One region of the Paraclostridium dentum genome, then DNA from elsewhere that is predicted to be linked to it. Evidence: riboswitches for the same ligand, from Rfam matches in the RefSeq annotation. Region 1 holds a riboswitch; the other holds the start of a gene.
The links. Region 1 has a riboswitch for glycine ahead of gcvT (glycine cleavage system aminomethyltransferase GcvT). Riboswitches for the same ligand answer to the same signal wherever they lie in the genome.
Positions count from the first base shown of each region.

Region 2: linked by a shared signal. The riboswitch ahead of ACN6I1_RS10895 (GrdX family protein) and the one ahead of gcvT (glycine cleavage system aminomethyltransferase GcvT) in region 1 are both predicted to bind glycine.

Region 1 is NZ_CP183813.1:1,375,020-1,383,208, forward strand. It holds gene ACN6I1_RS06135 (S41 family peptidase) at 136-1,857, shown strand; gene ACN6I1_RS06140 (DUF2971 domain-containing protein) at 1,976-2,803, shown strand; glycine riboswitch at 2,898-3,001, shown strand; gene gcvT (glycine cleavage system aminomethyltransferase GcvT) at 3,157-4,269, shown strand; gene gcvPA (aminomethyl-transferring glycine dehydrogenase subunit GcvPA) at 4,317-5,717, shown strand; gene gcvPB (aminomethyl-transferring glycine dehydrogenase subunit GcvPB) at 5,718-7,154, shown strand; gene gltS (sodium/glutamate symporter) at 7,283-8,189, shown strand, end outside.
Region 2 is NZ_CP183813.1:2,364,276-2,372,464, forward strand. It holds gene trxB (thioredoxin-disulfide reductase) at 1-732, opposite strand, end outside; gene ACN6I1_RS10895 (GrdX family protein) at 775-1,146, opposite strand; glycine riboswitch at 1,242-1,362, opposite strand; gene ACN6I1_RS10900 (ABC transporter ATP-binding protein) at 1,630-2,421, opposite strand; gene ACN6I1_RS10905 (FecCD family ABC transporter permease) at 2,437-3,453, opposite strand; gene ACN6I1_RS10910 (FecCD family ABC transporter permease) at 3,455-4,465, opposite strand; gene ACN6I1_RS10915 (iron-hydroxamate ABC transporter substrate-binding protein) at 4,547-5,485, opposite strand; gene ACN6I1_RS10920 (M3 family oligoendopeptidase) at 5,881-7,575, opposite strand; gene yidA (sugar-phosphatase) at 7,811-8,189, shown strand, end outside.

The sequences.
Region 1 (8,189 bases):
AAAATATAGAAATATTTTCATCAAATTATTCTGAAAAATTACGGAAAAGTTACGTTGAAAGTGTATATGTAGAAAAATGTAATATATGATGCTAATATTTAGGTATTAATAAGTGGTAAAATATGGGAGGATGAGATGAAAAAGTGGATTAAAAACAACTTATGGATATGGAGGTTACTTGTTGTAATAATTGTACTAGTAATAGTAAATGGAACTAAAAGAAACTCAGACAAAGAATTTGACAGTGGAAGCAATATAAAAATTGAAAAATTAAATACAAATCAGATTGATAATTTAAAAAAATTATGTAAAGTATGGGGTGTTGTAAAGTACTATCATCCTGAGGTTGTAGCTGGGAATGTAAACTTTGATTATGAACTATTTAGAGTTATGCCAGATACGTTAAATGCAAAAAATTCGCAAGAAGCTAATAAAGTAATATATACGTGGGTTAAGAACATAGGAGATGTAGAAGAAAATTCTAGTGGTAAAAATGCTGAAAACAAAAAAATAGCTCTTGAAAGAGATTTAAGTTGGATAAAAAATACTAATTATCTAGATAAAGATTTAAGTCAATTACTAGTTAAGATTTCAAACTCTAACATTTCAAAAAGAAACAAAGCTTATACTACGTTTGATAAAGAGGTAGGACTTTCTAACTTTGAAAATGAAAACCTATATGAAGAAATGGACTATGATGACGATGGTTACAAATTGCTTGCTTTGTTTAGATATTGGAATATAATAGAATACTATTATCCATATACAGATATAATAGAAGAAAATTGGGATGAAGTATTAACTACATTTATACCTAAGTTTGTAAATACTAAAAGTGAGTTAGATTATAAATTAGCAATTTCAGAACTTACAACAAAAATACATGATCCACACGCAGCGGTATATGATATAAATGAAACTTTAACTAAATACTGGGGAAATAAATATGCTCCTATAGAATTTGATTTAGTTGAAGACAGTATTGTAATTAAAAAAATATTTCCTAAATACAAGAATAAATGCGAATTGAAGCCAGGAGATATAGTATTAGAAATAAATGATAAAGACATATTTGAAGTTATAAAAGAAAAATCTAAATATAGATCTCTTTCAAGAAAAGAAGCTATTGTAAATTGCTTACAAGGATATTTATTTAGAACTTCAAATGATAATATTAAGCTAAAACTAAAAAGAGATGGGAAAGACATAATTAAAAATGTTAAGTGTTATAATGATCAATCAATGTTTGATATAAAAGAGCCATCACACAAGCTTTTAGATGGAAATATAGGATATATTAACCCAGGACAATTATCGAAAAATGAAATAGATAAAATAATGAACAAATTTATGAATACAGAAGGTATTATAGTAGATTTAAGAGAATATCCATCTGAATTTATTGTTTATGATTTAGGTAAAATGATTATTTCAAAACCAACAATTTTTTCAAAAATATCTGTACCTAGTCAATCAGTTCCAGGGGAATTTATATTTGAAAAAGATCAAATTGTTAACCCAGATGATAAAAAGCATTATAAAGGAAAAGTAATGATATTAATGAATGAAAGAAGTCAAAGTCAATCTGAGTTTACTGTAATGGCACTAAAAAAAGGAACTAATGCTAAAGTAATAGGAAGTAACTCTATTGGTACCGATGGAAATGTAACAGAGGTTTATTTGCCAGGAGGTGTAACAACTTTAATAACTGGACTAGGAGTTTATAACCCAGATGGCTCACAAACTCAAAGAATAGGTCTTAAACCAGATATTTACATAAAGCCAACTATAGATGGAATAAAAGAGGGAAGAGATGAACTTTCAGAAAAAGCTATAGAAGTTATAAAAAGTAAATAAAAAACAAATATAAGGCTAGAAAATTTTCTAGCCTTATATTTATTTAAATATGTGCACATAATTATTAGTATATAGAATGAAATAATAAATAATTATTAAATCAAGGAAAGACAAATATATGAAAATGAAATGGGAAGAAAAATTTATCGAACTATATACTAAAGGGAAAGTGCAAGAAGCTAAAGATTTAAAAAATATACATGTTCCAAGTAAGTTATACAAATACCAAAAAATAGATGAAAATAGACTGAAAAATTTAGAAGATGGAAAGCTATACTTTTCAAATAGGGAGCACTTAAATGATCCCTTTGACTTACTACCAGTACATTATAATGAAGATGAGATAATACAGTTCTTAAAAGGAGAAGATTGTCCAGCAAATAACTTATCAAAATCAGAAATAATAAGTAAGATAGATAAAGTTTTAAATAGTTTTAGTGATCATATAAAAATACTATCTCTAAGTACTAGCATATATAACATACCTCTATGGACTCATTATGGAGATAACCATAGAGGTATGTGTATTGAATATGATATAGATAACTTAGATAGAAATAGTGATTTTTATGATTGCTTGCTAAAAGTAAGTTATATAGATAAAAAAGTAGAAATAACTGAAGTCTTAAAAAATACTTTATCTAATCTAATAAATAATGATGAGTTAAAAGTAGATTCTATGTTTTTATTATATTTCACATTGACAATGAAACACAAAAGCTGGCAATATGAAAATGAATGGAGAATTATATTAAAAAGTAATAGTGGGGAATGTGGGATAGAAAAAAGTCTAATGAAAGTAAAAGCTATTTACTTAGGAAAAGATTGTAGCAAAGAAAATATAGAAAGAGTTATAGAAATTTCTAAAAAATTAAATTGTAAAGTTTATAAGATGGAATATTCTAAAGGGATTGATTTTAGATTGATACCACAGAAGATATATTAAATTAAATAAATTTAAATTTGATTAGTTAATAAAATTTGTTGACAATTAATAAATTAAGATACTACAATTTAAATATAAAAATTAAATAAACCAGGTGATGTTAGCGAGAGATACTTTTTAAATAAAGAGCCGACGGAGAAATTTGAATAACTTCCAATTTTCAAAGAAACTTTCAGGCAAAGGAATCGTTAACTGATGGATCTCTGGAAAGCCCTTAATTGTAAGGCGCCGAAGAAGAAATGATACTATAAGTATTAAAACTTTCAGGTACAAGAAACAGAGGATATAGGAATATTATTTATTTCTATATCCTCTTTTTAATTTTCTAAAAATATATTAAGGAGAAGTTTGATATGGAAAATTTAAAAAAAACGTATCTACTGAGTGCACACGAAGCTTTAGGCGCAAAGATGATAGACTTTGCGGGATGGTATATGCCACTAGAATATGAAGGCTTAATAAAAGAACATGAATCTGTAAGAAATTATGCTGGATTATTTGATGTATCTCATATGGGAGAAATTATTATAAAAGGTGCGCAAGCAAAGTCTTACTTACAAAACTTACTTACAAATGACATAGAAATATTAGAAGATAATCAAGCTATATATACGTTTATGTGCTATCCTAACGGAGGTGTAGTTGATGATTTATTAGTTTATAGATTCGATGAAAATAATTTTTATTTAGTAATAAATGCTAGTAATATAGAAAAAGATTTTAAGTGGATGAATGAAAACAAACAAGATTATGATATAGAAATAGAAAACATCTCTAGTGAAATTTCAGAACTTGCAATTCAAGGACCTTTATCTCAAAGAGTACTTCAAGAAATATGCGATGAAAATTTAGATGAAATTAAATCATTTTACTTCAATAAAAATATAAAAGTTGACCAAACATCAGTTCTAATATCTAGAACTGGATATACAGGCGAAGACGGATTTGAAATATATTGCAAAAATGAAGATGTAGAAAAAATATGGAACAAATTATTGGAAGTAGGTGAAAAATATAAACTTAAACCTTGTGGATTGGGTTGCAGAGATACATTAAGATTTGAGGCTGGATTACCCCTTTATGGAAATGAATTAAGTGAAGCTATAACGCCACTAGAAGCTGGTTTTTCATTCTTTGTAAAGTTAGATAAAGGTAATTTTATAGGAAAAAATGAATTAAAAATGCAAAAAGAAAAAGGTTTAAATAGAAAGCTTATTGGATTTGAACTTACAGGTAAAGGTATAGCAAGACAAGGGTATGAGGTTATGGCTTATGAGAATGTAATAGGATATGTAACAACTGGATATAAATCTCCAACTTTGAATAAAAGTATAGGATTTGCTCTTATAGATGCTAATTATTCAGAAATTGGAAGAGATGTAGATATATGTATTAGAAAGAAAAAAGTAAAAGCAAAAATTATTAACAAAAGATTTTACAAAAAACCAACAGAGATTCATGCTTAAAAATAGATATTAAAAACTGAATATAAAACTATTATGGAGGTTGGGTTATGTTTAAATATATACCGATTACAGATGAGGATAAAGAAAAGATGCTAAGTGAAATAGGAGTAGAATCAGTAGATGAGTTATTTAGTGATATTCCTAATGAATTAAAGCTTAATAGAGATCTAAATTTAGAAACTTCCAAAAGTGAAATAGAAGTATTAAAAAAAATAAAATCTATAGCTAAAGAAAATAATAGCATAGATAACTTGACTTGTTTTCTAGGAGCAGGAGCATATGATCACTATATACCATCTGTAATTAAACATATTACATCAAGATCAGAATTTTATACAGCATATACACCATATCAGGGAGAAATAAGTCAAGGGACATTACAAACTATATTTGAATTTCAATCAATGATTTCTGAACTTACAGGAATGGATATAGCTAATGCATCTATGTATGATGGAGCTACTGCAAGTGTAGAAGCTTGTGTAATGGCACTAAATAGTGGGAAAAATAAAAATAAAATACTAGTAGCAAAATCTATAAATCCTGAGATTATGGAAGTTATAAAAACATATATGAAATTCAAAGATATTGAAGTTATAGAAATCGATTATGATAGAAAAACAGGAAGAGTTGATGTAGATAGTTTAAAAGCAAATATAGATAAAGAAAGTGCTTGTATGTTAGTTCAAAGTCCCAACTTTTTTGGAATTATTGAAGAAATGGAAGAAATAGAGTCTATTACTCATCAAAACAAAGCAATGCTTATTATGAATGTCAATCCAATAACTTTAGGAGTTTTAAAATCACCAGGAGAGTTAGGTGCGGACATCGCTGTAGGAGAAGCTCAACCATTAGGAAACTCTTTAAATTTTGGAGGGCCATTTGTAGGGTTTATGAGTACAAAATCTAAAAATATAAGAAAACTTCCAGGAAGAATAGTAGGAGAAACTATTGACTCAAGAGGACAAAGAGCATATGTTCTAACACTTCAGGCAAGAGAACAGCACATAAGAAGAGAAAAAGCTACGTCTAATATTTGCTCAAATCAAGCTTTGAATGCCCTTTCAGCTACGATATATATGGCTACAATGGGATATAAGGGATTAAAAGAGGTAGCAAATCAGTGTATTCAAAAATCACATTATGCTTGTAATGAATTAGCAAAAACTGGAGAGTATGAAAAGGTGTTTACAGGAGAGTTTTTTAATGAATTTACAGTTAAATCTAAATATCACAACGTAGATAGTATTAACGAAAATTTATTAAAAGAAAACATAATTGGTGGATTTAATTTAGAAAATAAATTTAAAGAACTTAATAACTGTTCGTTATATTGTGTTACAGAAAAAAGAAGCAAGGATGAAATTGATAATTTAGTTAATGTTATATCTAGTATGGGCTTTAAAGATAGTAAAGAAAAAATTATTGATACTATGGGGGCTATATAAATGAAAGATTATAATAAATTATTAATAGAAATTTCAAAAGAAGGAAGATTTGCATATTCACTTCCTCCTATAGATATAGATGAGGATGAAAATTTAATTCCTGATAATTTAAAAAGAACTATAAATCCGAAGTTGCCTATGGTAAGTGAAGTAGATGTTGTTAGACACTTTACACTTTTATCAAATAAGAACTTTGGAGTTGATACAGGATTCTATCCACTAGGGTCTTGTACTATGAAATACAATCCCAAATTAAATGAAGACATAGCATCAATAGAAGAATTTACTAATATACATCCTTATCAAAATGAAAAGACAGTTCAAGGTTCACTTCATATAATGTATGATTTTTCAAATATGTTAAAAGAAATAACAGGAATGGATGAAATAACATTACAACCATCTGCAGGCTCTCATGGAGAGTTAACAGGCTTGATGCTTATAAAAGCATATCATGAAAATAGAGGCGATTTTAAAAGAAATAAGATAATAGTTCCAGATTCAGCGCATGGAACAAATCCAGCGAGTGCAAATCTATGTGGATGTAATATAGTGCAAATAAAATCCGATAAAAATGGATGTGTGGATATTGAGGCTTTAAAAGAAGTGCTAGATGATACTGTTTGTGCTTTGATGCTTACAAATCCAAGTACATTGGGTATATTTGAAAAAAATATAACTAAAATTGCAGATTTAGTACATGAAGTAGGTGGACTATTGTATTATGATGGCGCAAATATGAATGCTATTATGGGAATTAGTAGGCCTTCGGATATGGGATTTGATGTTGTTCATCTAAATCTTCATAAAACTTTCTCAACTCCACATGGAGGAGGAGGACCAGGTAGCGGTCCAGTTGGAGTTAAAAAGGAATTAATCCCATTTTTACCAGTTCCAATAATCGAAAAGCATGAAAATAGATATTCATTGAATTATAATAAAGAGAATTCTATAGGGAAAATAAAAAATTTCTATGGGAACTTTGGAGTTATACTAAAGGCATATTCATATATTTTGACTATGGGTTCAGATGGGTTGAAACTAGCAAGTGAAATGGCTGTACTAAATGCAAACTACTTAAAAGAAAGACTTAAAAAGTACTATACATTACCTTTTGACACTGTATGTAAGCACGAATTTGTATTAAGTGGAAAAAAACTTGGAGAAGTAACTACTATGGATGTTGCAAAAAGACTTTTAGACTATGGATATCATCCTCCAACAGTGTATTTTCCATTAATTGTAGATAGTGCAATAATGATAGAGCCAACTGAAACAGAAAGCTTAGAAACTTTGGATAGTTTTATAGATGCAATGATAAAAATATCAGAAGAAATAAAAGATAATCCGGAGATATTGATAAGTTCTCCTCATAATACACCAGTAGGTCGATTAGACGAAACTAGAGCAGCTAAAAAACAAATTTTAAAATGGTAAATAAAAATGAGGTGCTTATTTATAGGCATCTCATTTTTATTTACCATTTTAAAATATCTAAATAAGGCATATAGATTTAGTCAATTGAATAGTAATTTATTAATGTTATATAAATTAGGGGGGATTTCATGGAATTTGAAATTACAAAGGAAATTTTCACTGTGAATTTGGACATGATAGCAACTCTAGCACTAGCTACATTACTTTTGCTTTTAGGAAATTACTTAAGAAAAAAGATTAGTTTTTTAGACAAATTTTGCATACCAGGGCCAGTTATAGGAGGTCTTTTATTTGCAATTATAATATTTATTTCAAAGACTGTAAATTTATTTAACTTAGAGATGGATACAACTTTACAATCACCGTTTATGATAGCTTTTTTTACCACGATAGGATTAGGAGCTAGCTTTTCTCTTATAAAAAAGGGTGGAAAGTTATTAATAATTTATTGGATATTGTGTGGAGGACTTGCTATATTTCAAAATGTAATAGGTGTTATAGGGGCAAAGCTAACAAATATAAACCCTCTTATAGGTATTATGTGTGGAGCTGTTTCTATGGAAGGTGGTCATGCAAATGCGGCTTCCTTTGGGGCAACTATAGAAGGGTTAGGTGTAAATGGTGCGGTTACAATAGGGATGGCAGCAGCTACATTTGGTGTTATTTTTGGAGGAATTATAGGAGGGCCAGTTTCTAGATACTTAATAGATAAGTACAATTTAAAACCATTAGTAGAAGAATATGATAAAAATATATCAGTAGAAGAAACGGCAGGAATAAAATTAAGTGACTCATTCAATTCAAGTACTATGATAACTCAAATTGCAGTTATAGCATCTTGCATGACTATTGGAAATTTATTTGGGTCATGGTTTTCAAATGCTACAGGTGTAGTACTTCCAGGATATGTAGGTGCAATGTTTGTTGCAGTTTTATTTAGAAATTTAAACGACAAGATAAATATTGTGAAAATAGATTTATATTCAGTTGATATAATAAGCAATGTTTGTTTAGGAATATTTTTAACAATGGCAC
Region 2 (8,189 bases), 990 kb from region 1:
TCCTACGAATATGAATATTCCCATAGTTCCATCTTCTTCATCAGCGAAGTATTCATTAGTTTCACCTGTTTGAGTATTTCTAAATACTACTGATTCAACTAATCCATCACCTTTTATTTCATCTATAACTGTATCTAATAAGAATTCTATTCTTTCATTAGCTCTTGCTTTATCTTCTATAGATCTAGCACATCTTAAACCTTGTCTTCTATGAACTATAGTAACTTTTCTAGCAAACTTAGTTAAGTATAATGCTTCTTCTATAGCACTATCGCCTCCTCCAACTACGAATACTTCGAAATCTTCGAAGAAGTCAGCGTCACATGTAGCACAGTAAGAAACTCCTTTACCTGTTAATTCTTTTTCTCCTGGGCATCCTAATTTTTTAGGAGTAGCTCCAGTAGCTATTATAACAGTTTTAGCTCTGTACTCACCTTTTTCACCTTTTAATACTTTTATGTTTCCTTCTAATTCAGTGTCTACTATAGAGTCTCTAACTATTTCAGCACCGAATTCTTTACATTGCTCTACCATTCTAGCTATTAAGCTTGGTCCAGTAGCATTTTCAACTGATCCTGGATAGTTAGCAACTTCATGAGTTATAACTATTTGTCCACCAGTTTTTCCTTTTTCAAGTATTAAAGTCTTCATTTTAGCTCTTGCGCCGTAAAGACCAGCTGCAAGACCTGCAGGTCCACAACCTATTATGACTATGTCATATAAATTTTCCATTATCTCGACCCCCTATTTTTATTAATATATATACACCAAAGTTTATACATATTGTATTCTTTGGATTGTATTTCTCATTATATCAAAATCAATTACTCTGAAATCGTCTAAAACTTTTTCAGTCCACATAGGAGTTAACTTGTTGTTTTTAAATTTTTCTGCTGTTTCTATGGCTTCTTCTATTAAGTTTAATGAATTTTTGTCTAGAGATTTCCCCTTTTTAATTATGACTGTACGATATGGTGTCTCATTGGGTTTTACGCTCCCATATAGCGGATGTGATAATAATTCATACCCCTTATGAACTAAATCCCTACATTCCTTTAATGTTCCTATATAGTCAGTGTCTAACATTATAACTTCTTTGTCAGTAACGTTTTCCTGAATCATAGGATTGTTAGTGATTATTAACATTTGTCTACACTCACTTTCAAAATTTCTTTTGTTAAACTAAAAAACAGGAAACTAAGTCCCCACTTAGTTCCCTGTCAAAATATCTTTCAGAGATCCGTCCAGTTAAAGTCCTTTTACCTGAGAATTTCATTTAAATCCTTTTGGGATGAATTTAAATTTGTCCCTTCGGTCATCTCTAATTTCCCCAAATTAGAGACCGTCTCTTTTAACCTTCAAACGGTTTAATTTTTAATTTTGTCTTTGCCCCTTAGGTGCTTTTCTTAATTACATTATATCTAGCTTGGTAAATATATACAATACTTTTCCAAATATTTTTTTATGTTTTTTTGTTGATATTGTCCATTTTTTGTCAAACCGTTGGTATAGCTATAATCTTTTTATTAACTTCTTTGCATAGATTTTATCTATTAAGTTAATTTTCTAACTTTCAATTTATATTTATTCTAATTTCTTTTAAGTATTCCTTTTTTATTCCTTTATTTTTTAATTTTTTTTAACCATATCATATGTTAAACAAACAGGTTTTTTTGTTCGTGGATCTTCAACAATTTCTGCATCAATATTAAAAATTTCTTTTAGATTTTCTTTTGTCATAACATCATGAGCTTCACCTTCACATACAATTTTCCCTTTTTTAATTCCTATCATATGATCTGCAAATCTAGATGCATTGTTTAACTCATGAATAACCATTACAATAGTTCGTTTTTCATTTTTATTTAATTCATCTAATAACTGTAAAATTTCTAATTGATGAGCTAAATCTAAATATGTTGTAGGTTCATCTAGTAATAATATATCTGTTTCTTGTGCAAGAGCCATTGCTATCCAGGCCCTTTGTCTTTGTCCACCAGATAAATCATCAATATTTCTATCTCTAAATTCAGATATTTTTGTAACTTCCATAGCCCAGCTTACAATATCCTTGTCTTCTTTATTCATCTTTCCAAATCCCTTTTGATGAGGAAATCTACCATAAGATATTAATTCCTCTACAGTAAGCCCGCTTGGAGCTTGTGGATTTTGTGGAAGTACTGCCATTTCTTTTGCAATATCTGTTGGGTTTTCCTCATGAAGATTTTTACCATTTATATAAATACTTCCGCTCTTTGGATTTATTATTCTTCCTATAGTTTTTAAAATAGTAGATTTACCGCATCCATTAGCTCCTATTATTGTAGTTATTTTTCCTTTTGGTATATTTAAATTTAAGTTTTTTACAATATCTATATTTCCATAAGATATGTTTAAGTCCTTAGTTATTATTGAATTCATAATTTTTACCTCTTTCTAATCTGCTAACATTAAATATATAAAATAAGGTACACCTATTATAGATATAACTATTCCTACTGGTATTTCTATTGGTGCTAGTAAATTTCTAGATACAGTATCAGCTGCTAATATAAGTAATATTCCTATTAATGCTGATATAGGTACTAATCTTTTATGTTTAGGTCCAACAAGCTTTCTAGCAATGTGAGGTGAGCCTAATCCTAAAAATGAAATACTTCCAGCTACTGATGTTGCAACTCCGGCTAATATAACTGCATAAGTTATTAGCTTTTTTCTTTCCTTTTCTACATTAACACCAAGCCCTGTAGATATTTCATCTCCTAAATTTAATGCATCTAGATATCTTGATTTATATATTGCAAGAAACATAAATACTATTATAAAAGGTAGTATTGCTAGTACATACTTCCAGTTACTACCCCATATACTTCCTGATGTCCACGCCATTACTCTATTAAATTCCTGAGTTGTAAATTTCAATTGGAAAATTGTCATTATAGATGTAAATGCTATATTTATACCTATTCCTATTAAAAGTAACCTTTGAGAGCTAATTCCATTTTTAAATGCTAATACATATATTAAAAAAGCTCCAAATAATGCTCCCAGTAATGCAACTATAGGCATTGTAAATATAGTTAAGTTGCTTACTCCATCATATACATTTCCATTCATTAGATATATATACACTACAACAAACAATGCAGCTCCTGAGTTTATACCTAATATTCCTGAATCTGCTAAATCATTTTTAGTAACTCCCTGAAGTATTGCTCCAGCTGTTGCTAACGCACTTCCTACTAATATTGCAATAACTATTCTAGGAAGTCTTAATTTAAAAATTGCTATTTCATAATTTTTCTGTCCTTGTCCTATAAATGTTTTTAATACATCTATAGGTGCTATTTTAAACGATCCCATATTTAAACTTATCAACACAGTAATAAATATAAGTGCTAATAAAATTAATGCTATTAATATAATTTTAGACTTTTTATTATTAGTTTTCATTTTATCTAGTTTCCTTTCTTACAAGATATATAAAGACCGGTACTCCGATAAGTGCAGTTATTGAACCTACTGGTGTTTCATACGGTGGATTTATCATTCTTGATAAGATATCACTGTAAACTAATAACAAAGACCCTAAAACTAAAGAACTAGGTATTATATATTTATAATCTGCTCCAACTATTCCTTTTGCAATTTGAGGCACTACAAGACCTACAAATACAATATTTCCAGCAACAGATACACTTGCTCCTGTCATTAAAACTACTACTACTAAAGATATAAATCTTACTAAGTTAGTTTTTTGTCCAAGCCCTATGGCAACTTCTTCACCTAAACTTAATATTGTAATTCTCGGAGCCATTATCATAGCTAATATAAAACCTATCCCTCCGATAATTAATAAAAGCTTTACACCTTCCCATTTAGCACTTACTAATCCTCCAGAAATCCAAAAGCTTAATTGTTGAGATAAGTTAAAGTACATAGCAAACGCCATAGCTAATGACACTAATAATGTACCTAAGGCTGTTCCTGCTAATGCTAATTTTACTGGATCAACTTTTTTTCTTGTTCTAGAACTTATAAAATAAACTAACAATCCACTTATACTAGCTCCTAAAAAAGAAAATATCATAAGTCCAAAACTTCCTGGTGCAAACCCTGGTACTACCTTTTGTAAAACTAAAGCTATAGCTATAGTAAATGTAGCTCCTTGTGTTATCCCCATTACAGATGGATCTGCTATAGGGTTTCTCGTAATACCTTGCATTATAGCCCCCGATACAGCTAAGAAACCTCCAACTAATGCCGCAGCTATAGCCCTTGGCATTCTAACATCTCTAATTATTTTTGTATCTACATCACTTGAATTGGATATAAAACTATTTATCATGGTATTTAAGCTTATATCCTTAGGTCCCATTGATACCGATATAAAAATACCAATAAAAAGAATTGCTATTCCAATTGTAATTAATAAATAAGCCGAACTCTTTTTACTTAATTTCATGTCTAAACATACCTTTCTATATTTCTATGATTAAAAACAGGTGTGAAAATGAAATCCATTATACACACCTGCTATACTAAATTACTTTATTAATTCATTTTTAACTGATTCTAATAATAACTCTCTACCTATAGGGTTATATGATTGAGTAAAGTATGGTGAAGCATCTAAGATTGTTACATTCCCATCTTTTACAGCTCTAATTTGTGACCATACTGAGCTATTTTCTAAATCTTTTTTATCAGAATCTGTAGCTATAACAATAATGTGATCTGCATCTATTTCAGTTAAACCTTCCATACTAACTGTTGGTAATGTTATACCATCTTGCTTTGGCATATTTTCAGGTCTAGCTAGTTTCATATCATCATTTACAATAGTTCCTATACCCGCATCACTAAATACCATAAATTGACCTTGAGTTGCTAAAACTGTTAAGTATGTTTGATCTCCATTTTTAGCTACAACTTCTTTTCCAAGTTCTTCAGCTTTTTTATCATAATTACTTAACCACTCTTTAGCTTTATCTTCTTGGTTAAATAACTTTGAAACATCTATTAATTTACTTCTCCAATCATTTGCGTAGTCTTTTATCATAACTACTGGAGCAATTTCTTTTAATTGATCATATATTTTTTCTTGTCTTTGACTCATTATTATTAAGTCTGGATTTGTTCCTAAAATTGCTTCAACATCCATAGTATCCATCATTGAATGTCCTACAACTTTAGTATCTTTTAATTTATCTTCTATGTATGAAGGTACTTTAGTAGTTTCATAAGAGTCTACATTAGCTGTAGCAACTGGTGTGTGTCCTAAAATTAAAAGTTCTTCACTGCTTCCTGAAATATCTACTATTCGTTTTGGATCTGCTGGTATTTCAACATCTCCTTTTACTGATTGAACCGTTCTTTTTTCATTACTTTCTTTATTTGATGAATTACCGCCTGCACACCCAGTAACTAACCCTAACGTGGCTACTACTGCTGCAAGCAATACTAATGACTTTCGTTTTTTCATGAATAAACCTCCCAATTATTTTTAATTACTATTTGAAATTAATTATCACTTTTATTTGTTCCTATTATAGCAATATTGAGAATAATAGTCAATTACTTTTATAATTTTCCATTATTTTCTTTAAATGTTTTTTGTGATTTTAAAATAATAAAGGGTATTTATTTAGTATTGACGTAACACTTCAAGTCCGCTCAACTCCCTCGCCATAAGTTTACAATAGCAAAGGGTGGTAGTTGTTATTTTCGTAATACTTCAAGTCTCTTCACACCACCTCCACTATGATTTTAAAATAATAAAGGGTGTTTATTTAGTATTGACGTAACACTTCAAGTCCTCGAACTTTAGGACTTGGTGTGAAGGAAATACTAAATAAACACCCTAGCTATCTAAATCACTTACATATTCTTATCATTTATAGATTGTAAATATTCATCAATACTTTCAATAACACTACTTACACAACCTTTTTCAAAAGGAGATATTAAGTTAGCATATTTAACAATATCTAAGAAAGACTTAGTTCCACCTATTCTACAAATATTTAGATAGTCTTGCCATCCTTTAACTCTATCAACTTGCATCTTCTTCCAGAATTGAAGTGCACAAATTTGAGCTAATGTATAATCTATATAATAGAATGGATTTTTAAATATGTGGCCTTGCTTAAACCACCATCCACCTCTTTCTAAAAAGTCATTGCCTTCATAATCTTTGTGTGGTTGATATTTCTTTTCTAAATCTCTCCAAACTAATTTTCTTTCATCTTTTGTCATGTTTGGATTTTCATATATTATGTGTTGGAACTCATCTACTAAAACTCCATAAGGTATAAACTTAATAGCACTACCTAAATGAACAAATTTATATTTATCAGTATCTTCTTTAAAGAAAAGCTCCATCCAAGGCCAAGTTATAAATTCCATACTCATAGAATGTATTTCACAACTTTCGTATGTTGGGAAGTTTATATCTGGAATTTCAATCCATCTTGACATATAAACTTGGAATGCATGTCCAGCTTCATGAGTTAAAACATCTATATCATCTGCTGTTGAATTAAAGTTTGAGAATATGAAAGGAGCCTTATATTCTGGTATATATGTACAATATCCTCCAGCACCTTTTCCTTTTTTAGTTTCTAAGTCCATTAATTCATGATCCATCATATATTTAAAGAACTCATCAGTTTCCTTAGAAAGCTCTGAATACATTAAAATACCATTTTTCATTATAAAATCAGAGTCTCCTTTAGGTTTTGCATTCCCACTATTAAACTCAAAGTTTTCATCAAAGTATCTAAATTGTTGAAGTCCTAATCTTTCCTTTTGTCTTTTATATAATTTATTTGCAACAGGAACTATATACTCACTAACTTGTTTTCTAAAGTTATCAACCATTTCTGCATTATAATCAGTTCTTAGCATTCTTATGTAACCAAGTTCTACGAAATTTTCAAAACCTAGTTTTTTAGCCATCTTATCTCTTACTTTTACTAGTTTATCGAATAAGTCATCAAATTTTTTCTCATTTGCTTCAAAGAATCCATAATATGCTTGTGATGATTTTTCTCTTTCATCTCTAAATGGAGATGTCATATAAGGCCCTAGTCCTGAAAGGTTTCTTTCTTCTCCATCAAAAGGAATTTTTGCAGATGCTAAAAGTTTAGTATATTCTGATGCTAATTTATTTTCTTCTTGCAACTCAGATATTATTTCTTTGGAAAATGCTTGTAGAGAATAGTCAGCTATAGACATAAATTGTTTGCCTAGCTCTTGTGTAAGTTTATCTTTAAATTTTGAATTCACTAGAGCTTTATAGAATAGCGAGTTTAACTCTTCATAATGAGGTCCATTTTCATCCCAATACTCTTTTTCTTTTGCATAAAATTCATCTTCAGTATTTATACTGTATCTTATAGAAACTAGCGTTGCCATACTATCTATATGATTTCTTAGTTTATTGATATCATCTATATTCTTTCTAAGCTCATCATAATTTGTACTAGTTTCCATGTTTTTTACTAGATTTTTAAATTCATCTTTTATTTTTTCATAATTAGGTCTTTTGTATTTAAAATCCTTAAATTTCATTTTATCACCTCGTTATATATTATTTGTAGTTTTAGCTTATGTTAAAAGCTATAATTTATGTAAATTTTTACTAATTTATATCTTTAAACTTACTTTACTATACGTATAATTTAAAGTCAATTAACCCACTATTCATTTAGTTTTTGTATTTTACTAGCCCCTAAGCTATTGATAAAATTTTGACTATAATATAAACTGTACTTAACAAATTAAATTGATTTATTGGGAGGAATTTATGTATAAACTAATCGCATTAGACATAGACGGTACATTACTAAATAGTGAAAAAAAAGTTACACAAGAGGTTTTTGATGCAATACAAAATGCAAAAGAAAAAGGTGTTAAAGTTGTACTATCAACTGGTAGACCACTTCCAGGGGTTCAAACTTTATTAAAAGAATTAAAGCTTAATGACGAAGAAAATTATGTTGTTACATTTAATGGTGGACTTGTTCAAGAAATTACTTCTCAAGATGTTATTTCTAATATAGAAATGAGTCATGAAGATTTCGATTATATATATAATGAATTAGCTAAAAAACATGATATAAAAATTCATATAAACACTCCAGATTCTTTAGTTGTTCCTTATACAGAAGTTCCTAAATACAGTG